4 regions of the Arthrobacter sp. PAMC 25486 genome follow, and region 2 is predicted to be linked to each of the others. Evidence: riboswitches for the same ligand, from Rfam matches in the RefSeq annotation. Region 2 holds a riboswitch; each other region holds the start of a gene.
What was found. Region 2 has a riboswitch for thiamine pyrophosphate ahead of thiD (bifunctional hydroxymethylpyrimidine kinase/phosphomethylpyrimidine kinase). Riboswitches for the same ligand answer to the same signal wherever they lie in the genome.
Positions count from the first base shown of each region.

Region 1: it holds a riboswitch for thiamine pyrophosphate, as region 2 does, so the genes downstream of both, thiO (glycine oxidase ThiO) here and thiD (bifunctional hydroxymethylpyrimidine kinase/phosphomethylpyrimidine kinase) in region 2, are expected to answer to the same signal.
Region 3: it holds a riboswitch for thiamine pyrophosphate, as region 2 does, so the genes downstream of both, art_RS14030 (ECF transporter S component) here and thiD (bifunctional hydroxymethylpyrimidine kinase/phosphomethylpyrimidine kinase) in region 2, are expected to answer to the same signal.
Region 4: it holds a riboswitch for thiamine pyrophosphate, as region 2 does, so the genes downstream of both, art_RS17210 (3-oxoacyl-ACP reductase) here and thiD (bifunctional hydroxymethylpyrimidine kinase/phosphomethylpyrimidine kinase) in region 2, are expected to answer to the same signal.

Region 1 is NZ_CP007595.1:1,892,770-1,896,935, forward strand. Features, by position in the region: gene art_RS08650 (thiazole synthase) at 1-540, opposite strand, end outside; gene thiS (sulfur carrier protein ThiS) at 616-855, opposite strand; gene thiO (glycine oxidase ThiO) at 865-2,115, opposite strand; TPP riboswitch at 2,110-2,232, opposite strand; gene thiE (thiamine phosphate synthase) at 2,277-2,936, shown strand; gene putP (sodium/proline symporter PutP) at 3,039-4,166, opposite strand, start outside.
Region 2 is NZ_CP007595.1:1,045,499-1,049,664, reverse strand. Features, by position in the region: gene art_RS04900 (Rne/Rng family ribonuclease) at 1-1,443, shown strand, start outside; TPP riboswitch at 1,563-1,661, shown strand; gene thiD (bifunctional hydroxymethylpyrimidine kinase/phosphomethylpyrimidine kinase) at 1,651-3,240, shown strand; gene rplU (50S ribosomal protein L21) at 3,639-3,947, shown strand; gene rpmA (50S ribosomal protein L27) at 4,007-4,166, shown strand, end outside.
Region 3 is NZ_CP007595.1:3,060,910-3,065,075, forward strand. Features, by position in the region: gene art_RS14005 (Na+/H+ antiporter subunit D) at 1-380, shown strand, start outside; gene art_RS14010 (Na+/H+ antiporter subunit E) at 377-985, shown strand; gene art_RS14015 (monovalent cation/H+ antiporter complex subunit F) at 982-1,257, shown strand; gene mnhG (monovalent cation/H(+) antiporter subunit G) at 1,254-1,613, shown strand; gene art_RS14025 (DUF4235 domain-containing protein) at 1,808-2,068, opposite strand; TPP riboswitch at 2,234-2,351, shown strand; gene art_RS14030 (ECF transporter S component) at 2,398-3,048, shown strand; gene art_RS14035 (ABC transporter ATP-binding protein) at 3,051-4,166, shown strand, end outside.
Region 4 is NZ_CP007595.1:3,793,746-3,797,911, forward strand. Features, by position in the region: gene art_RS17195 (MMPL family transporter) at 1-1,039, opposite strand, end outside; gene art_RS17200 (MarR family winged helix-turn-helix transcriptional regulator) at 1,147-1,731, shown strand; TPP riboswitch at 2,463-2,556, shown strand; gene art_RS17210 (3-oxoacyl-ACP reductase) at 2,629-3,393, shown strand; gene art_RS17215 (LLM class flavin-dependent oxidoreductase) at 3,396-4,166, shown strand, end outside.

The sequences.
Region 1 (4,166 bases), 850 kb from region 2:
CTCAATGTTGTGCGGGTTCAGGATGCCCAGCCCGGTACCGATCGGGGCCCCCAACGGCATGACGGCGGCCGCACCCAGCTGTTCCAGGCGCAGTGCCAGAACCGGGTCGTCATTGGTGTACGCGAACACCTTGAAACCACGGTTGACCAGCGCCTCCGTTGCCTCCACCAGTTCCAGCGCGTCAGGGAGCAGCGTGTGTTCGTCGGCGATGACTTCCAGTTTCACCCAGTCTGTCTCGAGGGCTTCGCGGGCCAGCTCGGCCGTCATGACGGCCTCGCGGGCGGTGAAGCAGCCAGCCGTGTTGGGCAGGATGCGGATGTTGTTTTCCAGCAGCAGCTTGAACAGGTTTGTTCCGCCGCCGGCCGCCTCATCCACCGAGTAGCGGCGCATGGCCACGGTGGTCAGTTCGGTGCCGGAGGCGATGAGTGCGGCACCCAGACCGGTGAGGCTGGGGGCGCCGCCGGTGCCCATGATGAGCCGGGATTGCAGCGCCACGCCGTCGATCACCAGGGCGTCATTGCGGGTCAGGGTTTCGGTCATGGCGTTCACTTTCGGTCGTGGGGCGTATGTGGGGTGTGGGCGGCAGGGGCGGAAGAAGCATCCTGGGCAGTCATCTCAGCCGCCCTGCACTGCGGCGACAATCTCCAGGTCGTCCCGGTCTTCCACGGCGGTGGCAGCCCACTGGCTGCGCGGCACCACGGCCGAGTTGCGGGCTACAGCGACACCCAACCGTCCACCGTCGGCCGCCTGCCCGGTGGGAAGCAGCGCCCGGCCGGTAGTGGCGGTGACCAGGTCGGCGACCGTGGTGCCTGCCGGGTGGGTCTGGGTGGTGCCGTTGAGTTCGATCGTGTGCATGGCATGCTCCTACGCGGTGGGGCCGGCGAGTGCCGGGCGGAGTGAGGGGGAAAAGCGGTCGGGGCGGAAGCCCGTCCAGGCCAGGTCGGTAATGTCGCCCAGCAATTGGCGGACAATCAAGGCGGCGATCGGGGTCAGCAACACGCCGTGCCGGAAGAACCCGGTGGCGATAATGAGTCCCTGGATGTCCTTCCCCGAGGCAGCTGCGACCCGGCCCAGCAGCGGGGCGTTGTCCGGCGTTCCGGGGCGGGCGCGGGCCGTGCATTCAAGTAGTTCAAGTTCGGCGACGGCGGGCAGGAGCACCTGGGCGTCGCGCAAAAGCTGGTGCACTCCCCCGGCGCTGACCCCGGCACCGTGGTCCTCGCGGCTGGTCGCGCCGATGACCACGGTGCCGTCCTCGCGCGGCACAATGTACACGGGGAGCCCGCGCACCAGGCCGCGAATCGTGGCCGTGGTCAGCGGCCGCAGGTGTTCGGGCACGCGCAGGCGCAGAATATCGCCGTGCACCGGGCGCAGCGGCAGCTCGAGCCCAGCCGGCAGGTTGTGGAGTTTCGGGGCGTCCAGCCCGTTGGCCACCACCACCTCCCGGGCATGGATTTCCGTGCCGTCGGCAAGCACGACGCCGGTCACCCGCCTCCGCTTTTCGACTCCCCTGCCGTCCCACAACAGTCCCGCAGCACCCTGGCCAATGAAGGGATCCGACTCGCCCCGATGAGCGGCAACCTCGACCAGCCGGGTGCGGATGGCAGCAGCAGTTCCGCGGGGGTCCACCTGGTGGTCGGCCACGATCCGGAAGGCACAGGAAATGTGCGGGCCCACCAGCGGCTCCTCCGCCCGGGCCGCCTTGATCGTGAGCATCTCGACCTCGAGCCCGTGCCGGCGCTGGACGTCCCGCAGCTCGGCGAGGGCGCGCCGGTCCGCAGCGTCGGCACCCACGACGAGGGTCGGCGTCGTACGAAATCCGGTACCCGGAACACCGGGGCCGGCCAGGGATGCGGCAAAGTCGGGCCAGCGGGCGGCGGCGGCAAGCGTGAGGTCCAGGAGTTGCTCTTCCTGGTAGTGGAGCTCGCTCACGGGGGCCAGCATGCCAGCGGCCGCGAAAGTGGCGCCGGTGGCGGGGGCCGGGTCGATCACGGTGACTGTGTGGCCGGCACGCTGGGCCTCCCAGGCGATGCCGAGTCCCACGATGCCGCCGCCGATGACGGCCACCCCGGTGGTTGATTTGTCGGGGCTCAAGTGCAAAGGCACGGAGGGTGCCACAATGTTCTCCTTCCCTACGCCGGCATGATCCGGATCAGGTTCCGCGCCCTCAAGGCGCAATCGGTCGGCGTAGTCGGCGCCCTCTCAGCCAGCTTCACTGGCTCCCGCGGTACTGCACTAGTCTATGAGACATGCACAGCACTTCTGCCATCCATGACGCCATGTCCGCTTCCGCCGCACCGTCCGCTGTCCCCGACCTGGCCTCCGCCCGCCTGTATTTGTGTACGGATTCCCGCGCCGATCAAGGTGACTTTGCCGATTTCCTACGGGCGGCGTATGCCGGTGGTGTGGACATCATCCAGTTGCGCGACAAGTCCATCGAGGCTGCCGAAGAGCTGGAAAAACTTGCTGTGTTGCGCTCCGTTGCGGCCGAGTTTGGCAAGTTGTGGGCCGTGAATGACCGGGCCGACATCGCCGCGCTCAGCGGAGCCCCCGTGTTCCATGTGGGCCAGCAGGACCTGCCACTGCCGGCCGCCCGCTCGCTCGTTGGGCCTGCGATTTCAATCGGGCTGTCCTGCCACGATCCTGCTCAGGCTTCCGCCGCGGCAGCCTCCGAGGCCGACTACTTTTGCGTGGGCCCGCTGTGGGCCACCCCCACCAAACCGGGCCGGGCCGCCGTCGGGCTCTCCCTCGTGGAACACGCCGCCTCGCTCGGCACGACGAAGCCGTGGTTCGCGATCGGAGGGGTGGATTTGTCCACTGTGGACCAGGTGGTCGACGCCGGAGCTTCCCGGATTGTTGTTGTTCGCGCCATCACCCACGCCGAAGATCCGACGGCGGCCGCCCAGGCCTTGCTCTCCCGCCTGCCTGCGCTGGGGTAGCGTCCGCGTCGGTTTCCTCGCGGGCAGTAAGATTTCCTCGGTCGCTGGGCGACCTCAAAATCCATCCCCGTTCCGGAAACCGGCGCTGCCGTCCCGCCCGGTTCAGCTGTTGGCTGCGACCTTGCTCGGGGCGGAATCTTCCAGCATGGCGTCGAATTCGCCCTCGATCACGGAGTTCTCCTTGTAGGTGTACCGGGAAACAATGACGGCGACCAGCAGGTTCACGATAAATGCGGGCACGATTTCATACATCGCGTCATGCAGCACTGGCGTCTTGCCCCACACAAACACCGTCACCGTCGCCACAATCATGCCGACGAGGGCGCCCTTGGCCGTGAGTTTGCGCCAGTAAAGGCTCAGCAGCACAATCGGGCCGAACGCTGCACCGAAGCCGGCCCAGGCAAATGACACCAGCTCCAGGATGCTTGCATTCCTGTCCAAGGCAATGGTGGCTGCAATGACGGCGATCACCAACACGCCCAGGCGGCCAAGAATCACCTGTTTCTTGGCCGAGGACTCCCGTCCTGTCATGTTGTACAGGTCTTCGACGAGCGCCGAGGAACACACAATGAGCTGGGAGGAAATGGTGGACATGATGGCGGCCAGCACGGCTGCCAGGACCAGGCCCGCCACGAACGGGTGGAAGAACACCTGGCTCAATTTCAGGAACACCGTTTCCGGGTCCGCCAACGTCAAGTCGGGGTTGTCGGCAAAGTAGCCAATGCCGATCAACGCCGTGCTCACGGCCCCGGCCGCGGTCAAGAACATCCAGCCAATGCCGATCCGACGGCCGGCCTTGGCGTCTTGCGGGGAACGCAACGCCATGAAGCGGACAATGATGTGCGGCTGTCCAAAGTAGCCCAACCCCCATGCGGCCGTGGAAAAGATTCCGATCATCCACACCAGGCTGTTTCCCTCGCCAAAGCCCTTGAACAGGTTCAACGTGTCGGGGTCAATGCTTTGCAGGCGCGTCACGGTTGCGCCGACGCCACCGGTTTGAATGACGGCAATCACCGGGACCACGATGAGGGCGGCAAACATGAGCAGTCCTTGGGCCACGTCGGTCAGTGTTGCCCCAATGAACCCGCCAAAGAGCGTGTATGTCAAAGTGACGACAGTGACGACGCCCATGCCCAGCAGATATGACCAGCCGAAGGAACCCTCAAAAAACTTGCCGGCGGCCACCATGCCCGAGGACACATAGAAGGTAAAGAACACCAGGATAACGGC
Region 2 (4,166 bases):
ACCAAGACGCTCGCCCCGGAAATGCTGTACGCCGAACCCGACCTGACCATCAAGGTGGTTCGCGACGTCTTCAACGAGGACTTCACCAAGCTCATCGTCTCCGGAGAGGACGCCTGGGACACCATCGAGGCGTACGTGACGTACGTGGCCCCGGACCTGCTGGACCGCCTGGAAAAGTGGACCCAGCCCGAGGACATCTTCGCCGCACACCGCATCGACGAGCAGATCAACAAGGCCCTGGAGCGCAAGGTCTTCCTGCCCTCCGGCGGCTCCCTGGTCATCGACCGCACCGAGGCCATGACCGTGGTCGACGTGAACACCGGCAAGTTCACCGGCTCCGGCGGCAACCTTGAGGAAACCGTCACGAAGAACAACCTGGAAGCCGCCGAGGAAGTGGTGCGCCAGCTGCGCCTGCGCGACATCGGCGGCATCATCGTCATCGACTTCATCGACATGGTCCTGGAATCCAACCGCGACCTCGTGCTGCGCCGTCTCGTCGAGTGCTTGGGCCGTGATCGGACCAAGCACCAGGTCGCCGAAGTCACCTCCCTGGGCCTGGTCCAGATGACGCGCAAGCGCATGGGCACCGGCCTGCTCGAGGTCTTTGGTGAGCAGTGCGCCACATGTGCCGGTCGCGGCATGGTCACCCACGAAATTCCCGTGGAGCACCGCCGCACGCATTCGCCCGCCGTCGAGGCTGCCGCCGCGCACGCCCCCCGGCACGAGACCCGTGAGGGGGATCGCACCGCCAACCGCTCCACCCGCAGTGAGCGCAAGCGCAACCGGAACCGGGGCCAGCAGCACGATTCTGAGCAGCACGAGGACACGGCGGCTCCGCTGTCCGATGAGGCCGGCGAGGCTGCCCGGGCGCAGAAGGCGCACGAGGTGCGGGCCGCCCTGGCCAACATTGCCGCGGCTTCCCACCACGAGCACGACGGCGGAGAGCACGGCGCCGCTGTCTCGCCGGCTGGCGCTGTGGACGCCACGGAGACGGAAGAAAATCACGACTCCACAACGCTGAACCTGGGCGGGGAAGCCATCGAGCTGCCGCGCGGCCACCGCAGCGAAAGCAGCGACTTCACCCAGCCAAACAATGCTGAGCAGGTCGCTGCCCTGGCCGGACTGGCCGAGGCCTTGGATCAGCTCGTCGCGCCCGACCATGACGGCGCACAGCACGACGAACACGATTCCAGCGGTGGCAGCCGTTCACGCTCACGCCGCAGCCGACGCAACCGCAGCGCCCGCAGCGCACAGGGCGGTGCCGACATGGTGGTGGAAACTTCCGATGCACCTTCGGTGGGCCAGGGTTCGGCGCCGCACGTCAGCGTCGAGATTCCGGCCCCCGCGCAGGTCCAGCACATTCCGGCGGAGACGGTTCCGGCAGTGAAGAAGAGCAGCGAGCCCATCATCTTGGGTGTTGGGGTGCCAGCCTCTGAGCTGTAGCACCGAGCTAAACTGACCCGCAGAGGACGGAGAAAATTCACGGTTTTGACGTGTTTTTCGCCGTCCTCTGCGGGTCAGTTTGCGTTTGGGGCCGGATGGTTGCGTTTGTGGGTAGGGTGGAGCGTGACACGGGGTGCCAGGCCACAAGGGCCGGCTGAGACAATACCCGTTGAACCTGCCCGGCTAGCACCGGCGAAGGGATGTCCCATGAGCGCCACAACACTCTTTTCACCTGCCCACGAAGCAACTGGCACCGCACAATCACCGTGGAAACACCCGCGGGTATTGAGCATTGCCGGCTCCGACCCATCAGGGGGAGCCGGTATCCAGGCCGACATTAAATCCATTTCGGCCCACGGTGGCTACGCCATGGCAGCCATTACGGCCCTCACGGCGCAAAACACGCGGGGCGTGCAGGGCGTGCATGTCCCGCCGGCCGAATTTCTGCGTTCCCAACTGGACGCCCTCGCCTCAGACATCACCATTGACGCGGTAAAGATCGGCATGCTCGGAACTGCCGAGGTGATGAATACGGTGGGCGAGTGGCTGGCGCACACCCGGCCCTCCGCAGTCGTGCTTGATCCGGTCATGGTGGCAACCAGCGGTGACACACTCATGGCGCCCGAAGCACTCGAGGCTCTACTGGCGCTGCTGGCCAACACCCACCTGGTGACGCCGAACATTCCCGAGCTGGCGGCGCTGCTGGGTCAATCCGAAGTGGGCAGCTGGGCCGAGGCCGTGCAACAGGGCCGGGAACTGGCTGCCGCCCACAACGTCATGGTGCTCGTTAAAGGCGGCCATCTGCCCGGGGAGCAGTGCCTCGATGCGCTGGTGGGTGTGGACGGCGCCATCCAGGAATTCACTGCGCCGCGGATCCACACCGCAAACACGCACGGGACGGGCTGCTCACTATCGGCGGCCGTGGCAACACTGCAGGCGCGCACGGGGGACTGGGGGCAGGCGGTGGGCACGGCCAAGGCTTGGTTGGTGGGGGCATTGGAGGCCTCCGAAGTGCTGGACGTAGGCGCAGGCGCCGGTCCCATCCATCACCTGCATGCCCTGTGGGCGACTGCCGCACCCAGCCTTGACGCCTTCAGCCGGGTGCTCTGGCAGGATTGCGCACCGCAGCGTCAGGCGATCTTCGGTCTCGACTTCATCAAGGAACTGGCGGCGGGCACCCTGGCCCGTGACCGCTTTGCCTACTATCTCGCCCAGGATGCCCTCTACCTGGCCACTTACTCGCGTGTGCTGGCCAGGGCAAGTGCCCTGGCGCCGACCGAGGCCGAGCAGAAGTTTTGGGCCGGCGGCGCCCAAAACGCCCTGGATGTTGAATTGGCCCTGCACCGGGATTGGCTCAGTCATTACCCGCTCGATTCCCCGGAAGGACCGGAGCAGGAAGGACCCGAGCTGGGCCCGGTCACGAAACACTATGTTGACCACCTGCAGGGTGTGGCCTTCTCCGGCAGTTACGGTGAAGTCGTGGCGGCCGTGCTGCCCTGCTACTGGCTGTATGCGGAAGTGGGCCGGGTGCTGCACGCCGACTACCTGGCCCGTGCGGGCGGGCACCCCTACGGGACCTGGCTGCAAACTTATGCCGACGACGACTTTGCGCAGGCCACCGCCACAGCCGTGGGCATCATGGACGCGGCAGCCCGGAACGGCTCAGCCGCGGAACGCACCCGCATGCGCCGAGCCTTCGCCCACTCGGCCCAATATGAGGTGGATTTCTTTGCCGCACCGCACCAACAGTTCGCCGGCCCCGGTGGTGGTGTCACGCCGTCGAACGTGTCTTGGTGATTAAGACCACCCGTCTTCGGTGAAAAAGGCGGCGCGTCACGGGCAGAAATCGCACATCAGCGGCTCAGGCACGCTAAAGTTGTTCAGTACGGTTTGCTGAACTCCGCTGGAATGCCCTTGCAACACTGCGTTGCGCAGGGCGCCCTGAGGAACGCGAACCAGTGTCATTTGCTCCCGGAGCTAGAATTAGCGTATTCTTGATCTTCGGTGCTTACGCCAACACCTAGGGCAACCACTCCATGGCAGAACTCCATTGAGGTCCACGGCGTTGAGGCACATAGTATGCACCCCGCGTCTGTTCTATTTTGAACTGCGGCGCATGCGGTTGGCGGCGATCAAATCTGATCCAAGCCGGCATAAAAACTTTGTAATAAACGTCGAGAGAAGTGAGTTCCCCAGTGGTGTACGCGATTGTCCGCGCAGGCGGCCGTCAAGAAAAGGTTTCCGTTGGAGACCACGTGACCATGAACCGCGTCCCCGGTGGAGTTGGCAGCACGTTTGAGCTGCCCGCTTTGCTCCTGGTAGATGGTGACAAGCTCACCACCGCCGCGAAGGACCTGGCTAATGTAAAGGTTACGGCTGAGAAGTTGGAGGATCTTCGCGGGCCGAAGATCGTCATCCAGAAGTACAAGAACAAGACCGGTTACAAGAAGCGTCAGGGCCACCGTCAGGAACTGTCCAAGGTCAAGATCACTTCAATCGCTTAATAAGCGATCAAAAGTTCGATCAACTTAGAATCTTTTAGTAAAAAGGCAGGCATTTTCAAATGGCACATAAAAAGGGTGCGAGTTCCACTCGCAACGGCCGTGACTCCAACGCTCAGTACCTGGGTGTAAAGCGCTTCGGCGGTCAGGTTGTCAAGGCTGGCGAAATCATCGTTCGCCAGCGCGGCACACACTTCCACCCCGGCGTAAGCGTCGGCCGTG
Region 3 (4,166 bases), 2.0 Mb from region 2:
GTGTGGTGGCAAGCCTGCTCACGCTGTTGGTGATGGCCAGGGTGTGGAACCGGGTGTTCTGGCGCAGCACGGCCGATGCCGAAGCTCCAGAACCCGTGCTGCTCGCCACGGCCCCTGACGCTGCGGGTGAGCCGAGCATGCGCGCACTGCGGTCAAGCAAGCATGTGGACGCAGTGGAGGGACGTTTTTCCGGTGACAATGAGATCCCGATCCTGCCCAAGATGATGGTGTATTCAACCATGGGACTGGTGGTGCTCGGTGTGGCTATGACAGTGTTTGCCGGGCCGCTCATGGATCTGAGCCAGGACGCAGCAACCAGCATGTTGGACCGCGTCCCGTACATCGAAGCCGTTTTGGGTGTGGGGGCGGCAACGCCATGAGCCAGCCGATAAGGAACGAACGAAGAATAGACTTTCTGCAAAAGTTGCCGCTGCTTGTTTGGCTGGTGCTTGTGTGGGGCTCGCTATGGCAGGATTTTAGCCCCGGCAACCTGCTTTTTGGTGCGTTGATCGCCATTGGCGTCTCGCATGCGTTTTACCTTCCGCCCATTGAACTCAGTGGACGGTTCAATGTCCTGCGGGCCGTGACGTTCCTGCTGTGGTTCATCAAGCAGGTCTCCATTGCGAGTTTCCAGGTGTTGTACTGGGCCATCGTGAAAGGGCCGAACATCCGCAATGCCATCCTGGCGGTGCCCTTGCGCAGCCCCTCGGATTTTATGATGACGGCGGTTGGCCACGTGCTCTCCCTCATTCCCGGCTCACTGGTGGTTGAGGTGGACAGGGGATCGGCAACTCTCTATGTGCATGCCATGAACGCGCCCACGCCCGCTGATGTGGACAGGATTCGCGCGGACATCCAAGACTTTGAAGCCAGGCTGATTGAAGTCATGGGAACGAAGGCAGAACTGGCTGCCGTGAAGGCTGAACGGGCAGGCGCGCCCATGGTGACGTATGCGCAGACTCTCGGCCGTGAGGAGACACCATGAGCGCCATGGAGATAGTGATTTTGATTGTGGCGGCCTTGCTGACGCTTGCCTCGGCGGGCACCATCTACCGCATCGCCAAGGGCCCGTCACTGCTTGACAGGGTCATCGCCGCGGATGTTTTACTGGCCATCTTTGGGGCTGCACTGGCCACGGAGATGGCGATGAACAAACACCTGGACAACCTGGCACTGCTGGTGGTGTTGACGGTGATTGGCTTTATCGGCTCGGTGACGGTTGCCCGGTTTGTAGCGCACAAGAAGGAGGACGGATGAACACTTTCATCGATGTCTTGACGGCAATCTTCCTCTTGGTTGGCGCCACCATGAGCCTTGCGGCCGCTATTGGCCTGCTGCGCTTCCCGGACTTGTTGAGCCGCATGCACGCAGCCACCAAGCCCCAGGTGCTGGGGCTGCTGCTGATGCTGGCAGCCCTGGGCCTGCAGATGCAGGCGTGGTCGCTGCTACCCATCCTCCTGGTGGCCTGGCTGTTTCAGCTCCTGACCGTTCCAGTCTCAGCGCACATGGTGGGCAGGGCGGGTTACCGCACCAAACACCGCCGCCCGGAACTGCTCAGTGTTGACGAGCTGGACCAGGTAGTGGCGGCCGCCGTCGACGACGCCAAGGACTAGCAACCCCTCCGCCCGCGACCCCTTTGGGTATTCGTCCGAATATCGTTCCGCGAACTGACAGTTGTTGCCCTCTCCCAGCCCTCTCACAGGGCTGGGAGGGCAACAACTGCCAGTTCGGCGCCGTATTCGGCCGAAACTGGCCGGAACCTGCTGTTTCAACGTGAATGACAGTGCACATGCAAGCGGGCGGGTGCTCAGACCTCGTCGGGGTGCTTACTAAAGCGTGCGATGGCCTTTTGTGTTGTGCGACCGGCGAGGGTCTGGATGATGGCTGCCACAGCAGAGGACACCAACGCGAAGACCAGCGCCGAACGCAGGCTGTTCTCCAGATCCGCCCCGTCCTTGGGCGGCTTGTTGCCTGTGCTTTTCTCCCAGACGGTGTCCACCAGTTTGCTGGCGACGAAGCCTGCGCCCAGGCTCACACCGGTACCGAGCAATTTTACGACAATGTTCATAATGGACTCCTGAATTCTGTGACCAGACATGGCGGGCAAAAGCCTACGATCAGCCTAACGCCTTGCGACAGTTTCATGAGGGCGCCGCCGGCAAGGGGGCCACCTTGCATCATGACGGATGCATTAGCCCCCGGCAGGAGCCAGGGGTAAACTGAAGCCGCAATTCAAACACGACAGGGGAGCGTCCACCCGACCTGGGTAGCGGCGCTGAGAGTGCGGTTCGCCGCAGACCCTCGAACCTGCTCCGGTTAGTACCGGCGAAGGGAGTCGAGTTCTCTTCGGCTGCGCGGAAATCCCGTTGCAGCCGCCCCTCCTGCGAAGGAGGAAACATGAGCAAGTCATTCACGGGCGCATCAGCCCAACAAAACGCCCCAAAAAACACGCAACGTTCAGGCAACGGCAAAAGCACGTGGCGGGTGGTGGACATAGTTGTTGTCTCGGTTCTCGGTGTGGCCCTCGGCGTCATCTTTTGGCTCTGGTCCGCCGGTTACGGCCTGATCAGCGCCTTCACCGTCGCATTCCCGCCCGTCGGAGCCCTCTATGGCGGCGGCTGGCTGATCGCCGGCGTGCTGGGTGGACTCGTGATCCGCAAACCCGGTGCAGCACTGTACTGTGAGCTGATTGCCGCCAGTGTTGAGGGCCTTCTGGGCACGCACTTTGGTTTCACTGTGCTGCTCTCCGGACTCGTTCAGGGCCTGGGCGCGGAACTCGGCTTTGCCCTGTTCCGTTACAAAAAGTTCAACCTGCCGGTGGCCCTCGTGGCCGGTGCACTGGCCGGACTGGCCCTCGGCCTCAACGATTCTCTGGTGTGGAACATCGCGTGGGCGTTTGAGTGGAAACTCGTCTACGTAATCCTCGCCATGATCTCAGGCACCATCATTGCCGGCTTGGTGTCCTGGCTGGCTGTTCGCGGACTGGCACGTACGGGGGCCCTGGCCAACCTGCCCTCGCGCAACGCCGCAACCGAACGAGTGGTGTAGCCGTGGGTGCGCGAGGCTATCCGGCCACCCACAATTCTGCCGGTCACAACGGCGGCGCCCCGGCGCGCATCAGCGCGAAGAGCTGGGGATGGCAACACTCCGGACGCAGCAAACGTGCCGTGCACGGCCTTGATCTGGAGATCGCGGAGGGGGAGCGGGTGCTGCTCCTTGGCCCGTCCGGCGCCGGCAAGTCCACCCTGCTGCACGCACTGGCCGGCGTGTTGGGTGATGAGGAGGACGCCAACGAGGTGGGTGAACTGCTCATTGACGGCCGCCCTGTGGCGGAATCGCGCGGCCGGGCAGGGCTCATGCAGCAGGACCCCGACGCCCAAGTGGTGCTCTCGCGCATTGGCGACGATGTTGCCTTTGGTGCTGAAAACCTCGCCGTGCCGCGCGCTGAAATCTGGCACCGCGTCCACGAGTCGCTGGAGTCGGTGGGACTGAACCTGCCCCTGGATCACCCCAGCTCCACATTGTCCGGCGGGCAAAAGCAGCGCCTCGGCCTGGCCGGCATGCTCGCCATGCGCCCCGGCCTGCTGCTCCTTGACGAGCCCACCGCCAACCTTGACCCGGCCGGTGTCGTCGAGGTCCGCGACGCCGTGCGCCGCAGCCTCGACGACACCGGCGCCACCCTCGTTGTGGTGGAGCACCGCGTCTCCGTCTGGCTCGAGGTCGTGGACAGGATCGTGGTTCTGGCCCCGGCCGCCCTGGGCGAGCCCGGCGGGGTGCTGTTTGACGGTCCGCCCGCCACCGTGCTGGCCCAGAGCCGGGAAACGCTGGCCGGAGCCGGCATCTGGCTGCCCGGTTATATCCCGGCGGTGCGGCCCCGCAATGCCATGGACGACGCCGGCACGCACCTGCTGCTGGAGGCGGAGGCCCTTGCTGTCTCCCGCACTAAGCGACGCAAGCGGCACCCGGTGGTGCCGGCCGCCGTCGTGCCTTCCGTGCAGGTCAGCGCGGGGCAGGCGCTGAGCGTGACGGGGCCCAACGGTGCAGGGAAGTCGACCCTGGCGCTGACCCTGGCCGGACTTTTGCCGCCTGCCGGCGGGGTGCTCACTGCGCTGCCGGAGCTGGCCCGGGGAGCCGGACCGGCCCCGCTGAAATGGCGCGGGCGCGAG
Region 4 (4,166 bases), 1.8 Mb from region 2:
TCCGGCCAAAGGCGTACAACAGCGCAGGCAAAAGGCTCAGTGCCGAGAGCATGGCAAAAAAGATGCCGATCGCGGCAACAGGTCCCAGCGAACTGTTGGATTTCAAATCGCTTAACAACAAACACAACAGGCCGGCGATCACGGTTCCGCCGGACGCTGCAATGGGTTCGGCGGATTTGCGGATGGCCGCCATGCTGGCAGCCCATTTGTCCGTGCTGACTCGCAGCTCCTCCCGGTACCGGGCCACATAGAGCAGCGAATAGTCGGTAGCCGCGCCGATCACCAGAATGAACAGGATGCCTTGGGTTTGCCCGCTCAAGATCAGGATTCCGGCTTTTGCCAGCCACCACACACTCAGCAGCGCTACGCACAGGGCAAAGAGGCTGGTGGCGAGCACGGCCACGGGAAGCAGCAGGGAGCGGTAGACAAGGATCAAGATGACGAAGACGGCCAAGAGGGCCACACCCAGAAGTATCCCGTCAATACCGGAAAATCCCGCGATGAGATCTGCCGTGAAACCGGCGGGGCCGGTGACATGAACCACCACCCCGTCAGGGACGGCAGCCCGCAGTGACGTGCCAATGGCGGTGACCGCCGCACCGATGTCCGCATCGGCTTGGATCGGCACAAATGCCTGCACCGCCCGGCCGTCTTCTGAAGGAATGCCCGGGGAAACCTCCGTACCAACCCCGGGGATGGAGGTCAGGGCTGCGATCGCCTTGGAAATTGAGGCAATACGGGTCTCGTTCAGCGTGCTATTGCTGGAGAAGACCACGACAGCGGGGATTTCATCGGAGTCACGGAACTCGCCTTGCAACTTTTGCACCTGAGTGGCGTCGGCAGAAGAGGGAAGGTACGCGGTGGGGTCATTGGATGAAACCTCACTGACCTTGCCAAAATATGGTCCACCGATTGAACCGCCGGCGAACCAGACGATGATGATCAACGCGGGCAGGAGGATCCTCAGCCACTTTTTGGCGCTTCTCGGTGGCTTATCGTGGCGGGTTCCACCGCTGCTCGACTGCAGTGTCTTAGTCATGGGTTCATCTCCGGTAGCTGCACAATTTTAATCTAGTTTAGCTAGCAAGTAACCCAGCTTGCAACATGTGTGGATCTTTATATTGGGGGAAGGATAGAATTATCACCATGGCAAGTATCGAGGCAACCCCCGCACCATTGCCGCCCAACATCTACGACGTCAATGCCGCCGACCCGAAGAGTCAACTAATCGACCGATCGGCGATGGCCACCGAAGACGTGGCGCACATCGGTGAGCTCATGGCCGCGCTGGGCAGGCTGCGCACCGCGGAGCAGCAGCTCTCGGATGCATCGCTGAAATACATGAAGTTGAACCAGTCGGACATGCGGGCCCTGCACTACTTGATCGTCACGGCCAACACCGAGACAATTGCCACCCCCGGAGCCATTGCCAGCCACCTGAAGATTTCGACGGCGTCAACCACCAAGCTGCTGGACCGGCTGGAGAATGCGGGTCACATCACCCGGGCGCCCCATCCCAGTGATCGCCGTGCCTTGGCCATTTCCATCACGGCCAAAACCCGCCAAGCAGCCATGGACACCGTGGGGCGCCAGCAAGCCAAGCGATTCCATGCGGCAGCACGGCTCAGCTCGGCGGAACGCGATGTGGTCATCCGGTTCCTTGACGACATGACCAAGGAAATCGCTCTTACGGATGAGGCCTGGGCCCAACCTGGCGCCAATTCCGGCTGATCACTGCGCCGGCACGAAGCCGCCAGCTCGCGACCAGGTGGTGGAGCCGGCACGCCGGGCGGGGATCCCGCCAGGCCGTCCGGCACCGCACGAAATGGTCCCAAGCCCACGAGATGATTGATGAACTCACCTCCGGAGGACACCGGGCGCGGGCCCGGACTTCCCCGCTACCCCGACACGGTCCTTGCAGGCCCTGGCCTTGGGGGCCGGGCGGAAAGACCTGCATCAGGTGGCTTGGCACCACGGCACCCCAACCGGTCCCCGCAACGCCAAAGCGGCCACGAAATCACGTTTCCTGGCCATCCGGATCCGCCCGGCCCATCGCGATATCCCGCTGGATGAGGATCATTCCCTGCCCGAGGGTGGATGCTGGTGGCATGGCCCGTGCACGAGCCGGCACCAACCGATTACTGGATCAGCGCCCTGCCCGCCGACACGCCCCTGAAAACTCTCGTCAGGCTCGCCAAGAGCGACAAGCGCATCGAGCATGACTACCGGGAACTAGAGAACGGGCTCGGCCTGGACCGCTTCGAAGGCCGATCCTGCAGCGACCACCACCGCCACCTCACCCCGGTCACCGCGGCCCAACTCTTTTCACCAGAAAGCGGCTCCCCACCCCAAAAGACCGCCAGTTTCCACGGGGCAGCCACAGCAACACTTCGCAACGCTGAGTCGAAGCGGGAGGGCGCAGCGTTGCCTGCCGCCGTCCGAACCGTGGTAGCTTGGGCCGTGGACACGACACGGGGTGCCGCCTGGCGGCTGAGAGTTAGACCCGTTGAACCTGATCTCGATAATCCGAGCGAAGGGATGCCGGTCCTGCAGCAATGACGAAGTGTGCCCTGTGCCTGTCCTTCGCGCATTCCTGGCATCCTTTCGCCCCGCTGAAAGGTGTACGACATGCAAATTAAAGACCAGATTGTACTGATTACCGGAGCCGGCCGCGGACTAGGTGCCGATGTGGCCCGTTCCTTCGCCCGGGAAGGTGCCAGAGTGGTGCTGAACTACCGCAACAGTGAGGCGGCGGCACGGGAACTTGCCGCTGACATCGGATCGGAACACGCCATCGCCTTGCACGCCGATGTCACCCGCGCCGACGCGGTCCAGGCCTTGGTGACTGCCGCAGCCGATCATTTTGGTGCGCCCATCACCACCGTCATTAACAACGCTTTGCCCGATTTTTCCTTTAACGGCGACGGGCGGTCGAAGGCTGACGGCATTGGCTACGGCGAATTTACGGCACAGTTTTCCGGCGTTGTGGGGGGTGCGCTGAACACGATTCAGGCGGTCTTGCCGGGCATGAAGGATGCCGGGTTCGGCGCCATCGTGAATATTGGCACCAACCTGTTTCAAAACCCCGTGGTGCCCTATCACGACTACACCGCGGCCAAAGCTGCTTTGCTGGCACTGACGCGCACCTTCGCTGCCGACCTGGGTCCGTCCAAAATCCGTGTGAACATGGTCTCCGGGGGGTTGCTGCGCACCACCGACGCCTCTGCCGCCACACCCGAGCAGGTCTTCGACTTGATCGCTGGCGGAACACCTCTGCGCAAGGTCACCACGCCGTCCGAATTTGCTGATGCAGTGCTGTTCTTCGCCTCACCTTGGTCCCGGGCCGTGACGGGACAAAACCTCGTGGTCGACGGCGGACTGGTGATGAACTAGTGATGGGAATTGTGGGCGCCACCAGCACGCGGCAAATGCACATCAACGCTTTCCTCTTCGGTGCGGGGCACCACACCATGGGCTGGCGGCATCCGGATTCCAGCGCCGACCGTGTCGGGGAAATATCCTATTTCGAGGAGCTGGCCCAGCTGGCTGAAAGCGGCTGCCTTGACGCGGTCTTCTTCGCCGACGGGCACAGCGTCAACCGCCAGTATTCAGCAGGCGTGCCCTCGCTTTTGGAACCGATCACGGCACTGAGTGCCATCGCCCGGGCCACGAAACACATCGGCCTGGTCACCACGGTGTCCTCCAGCTTCTACACGCCCTTCCATGCCGCCCGCATGCTGGCCTCCCTGGACCACATCAGCGGCGGCCGGGTGGGCGCAAACATAGTCACCTCCATGTTCGACGCCGAGGCGCAAAACCATGGATTCGCCGCTCTGCCTAAGCACGCTGAGCGCTATGAGCGGGCGGATGAATTCGTCCGGGTGATCCAACGGCTCTGGGATTCCTGGTCAGACCAGGCGTTGCTCAAAGACCGGGAGTTGGGAACATTTATTGATCCGGAACAGATCCAGCCGATCAACCACACCGGGAAGTATTTCTCCGTGGCGGGGCCGCTGAATGTCCCCCGTTCCCCGCAGGGCCAGCCGGTGCTGTTCCAGGCCGGTTCCTCGGAGGCAGGACGGGATTTTGCTGGACAATTTGCCGAAGCCATTTATTCGGTGTCGTGGGACAAGGACTCCGCCATCGAATTCGCCACGGACATGCGT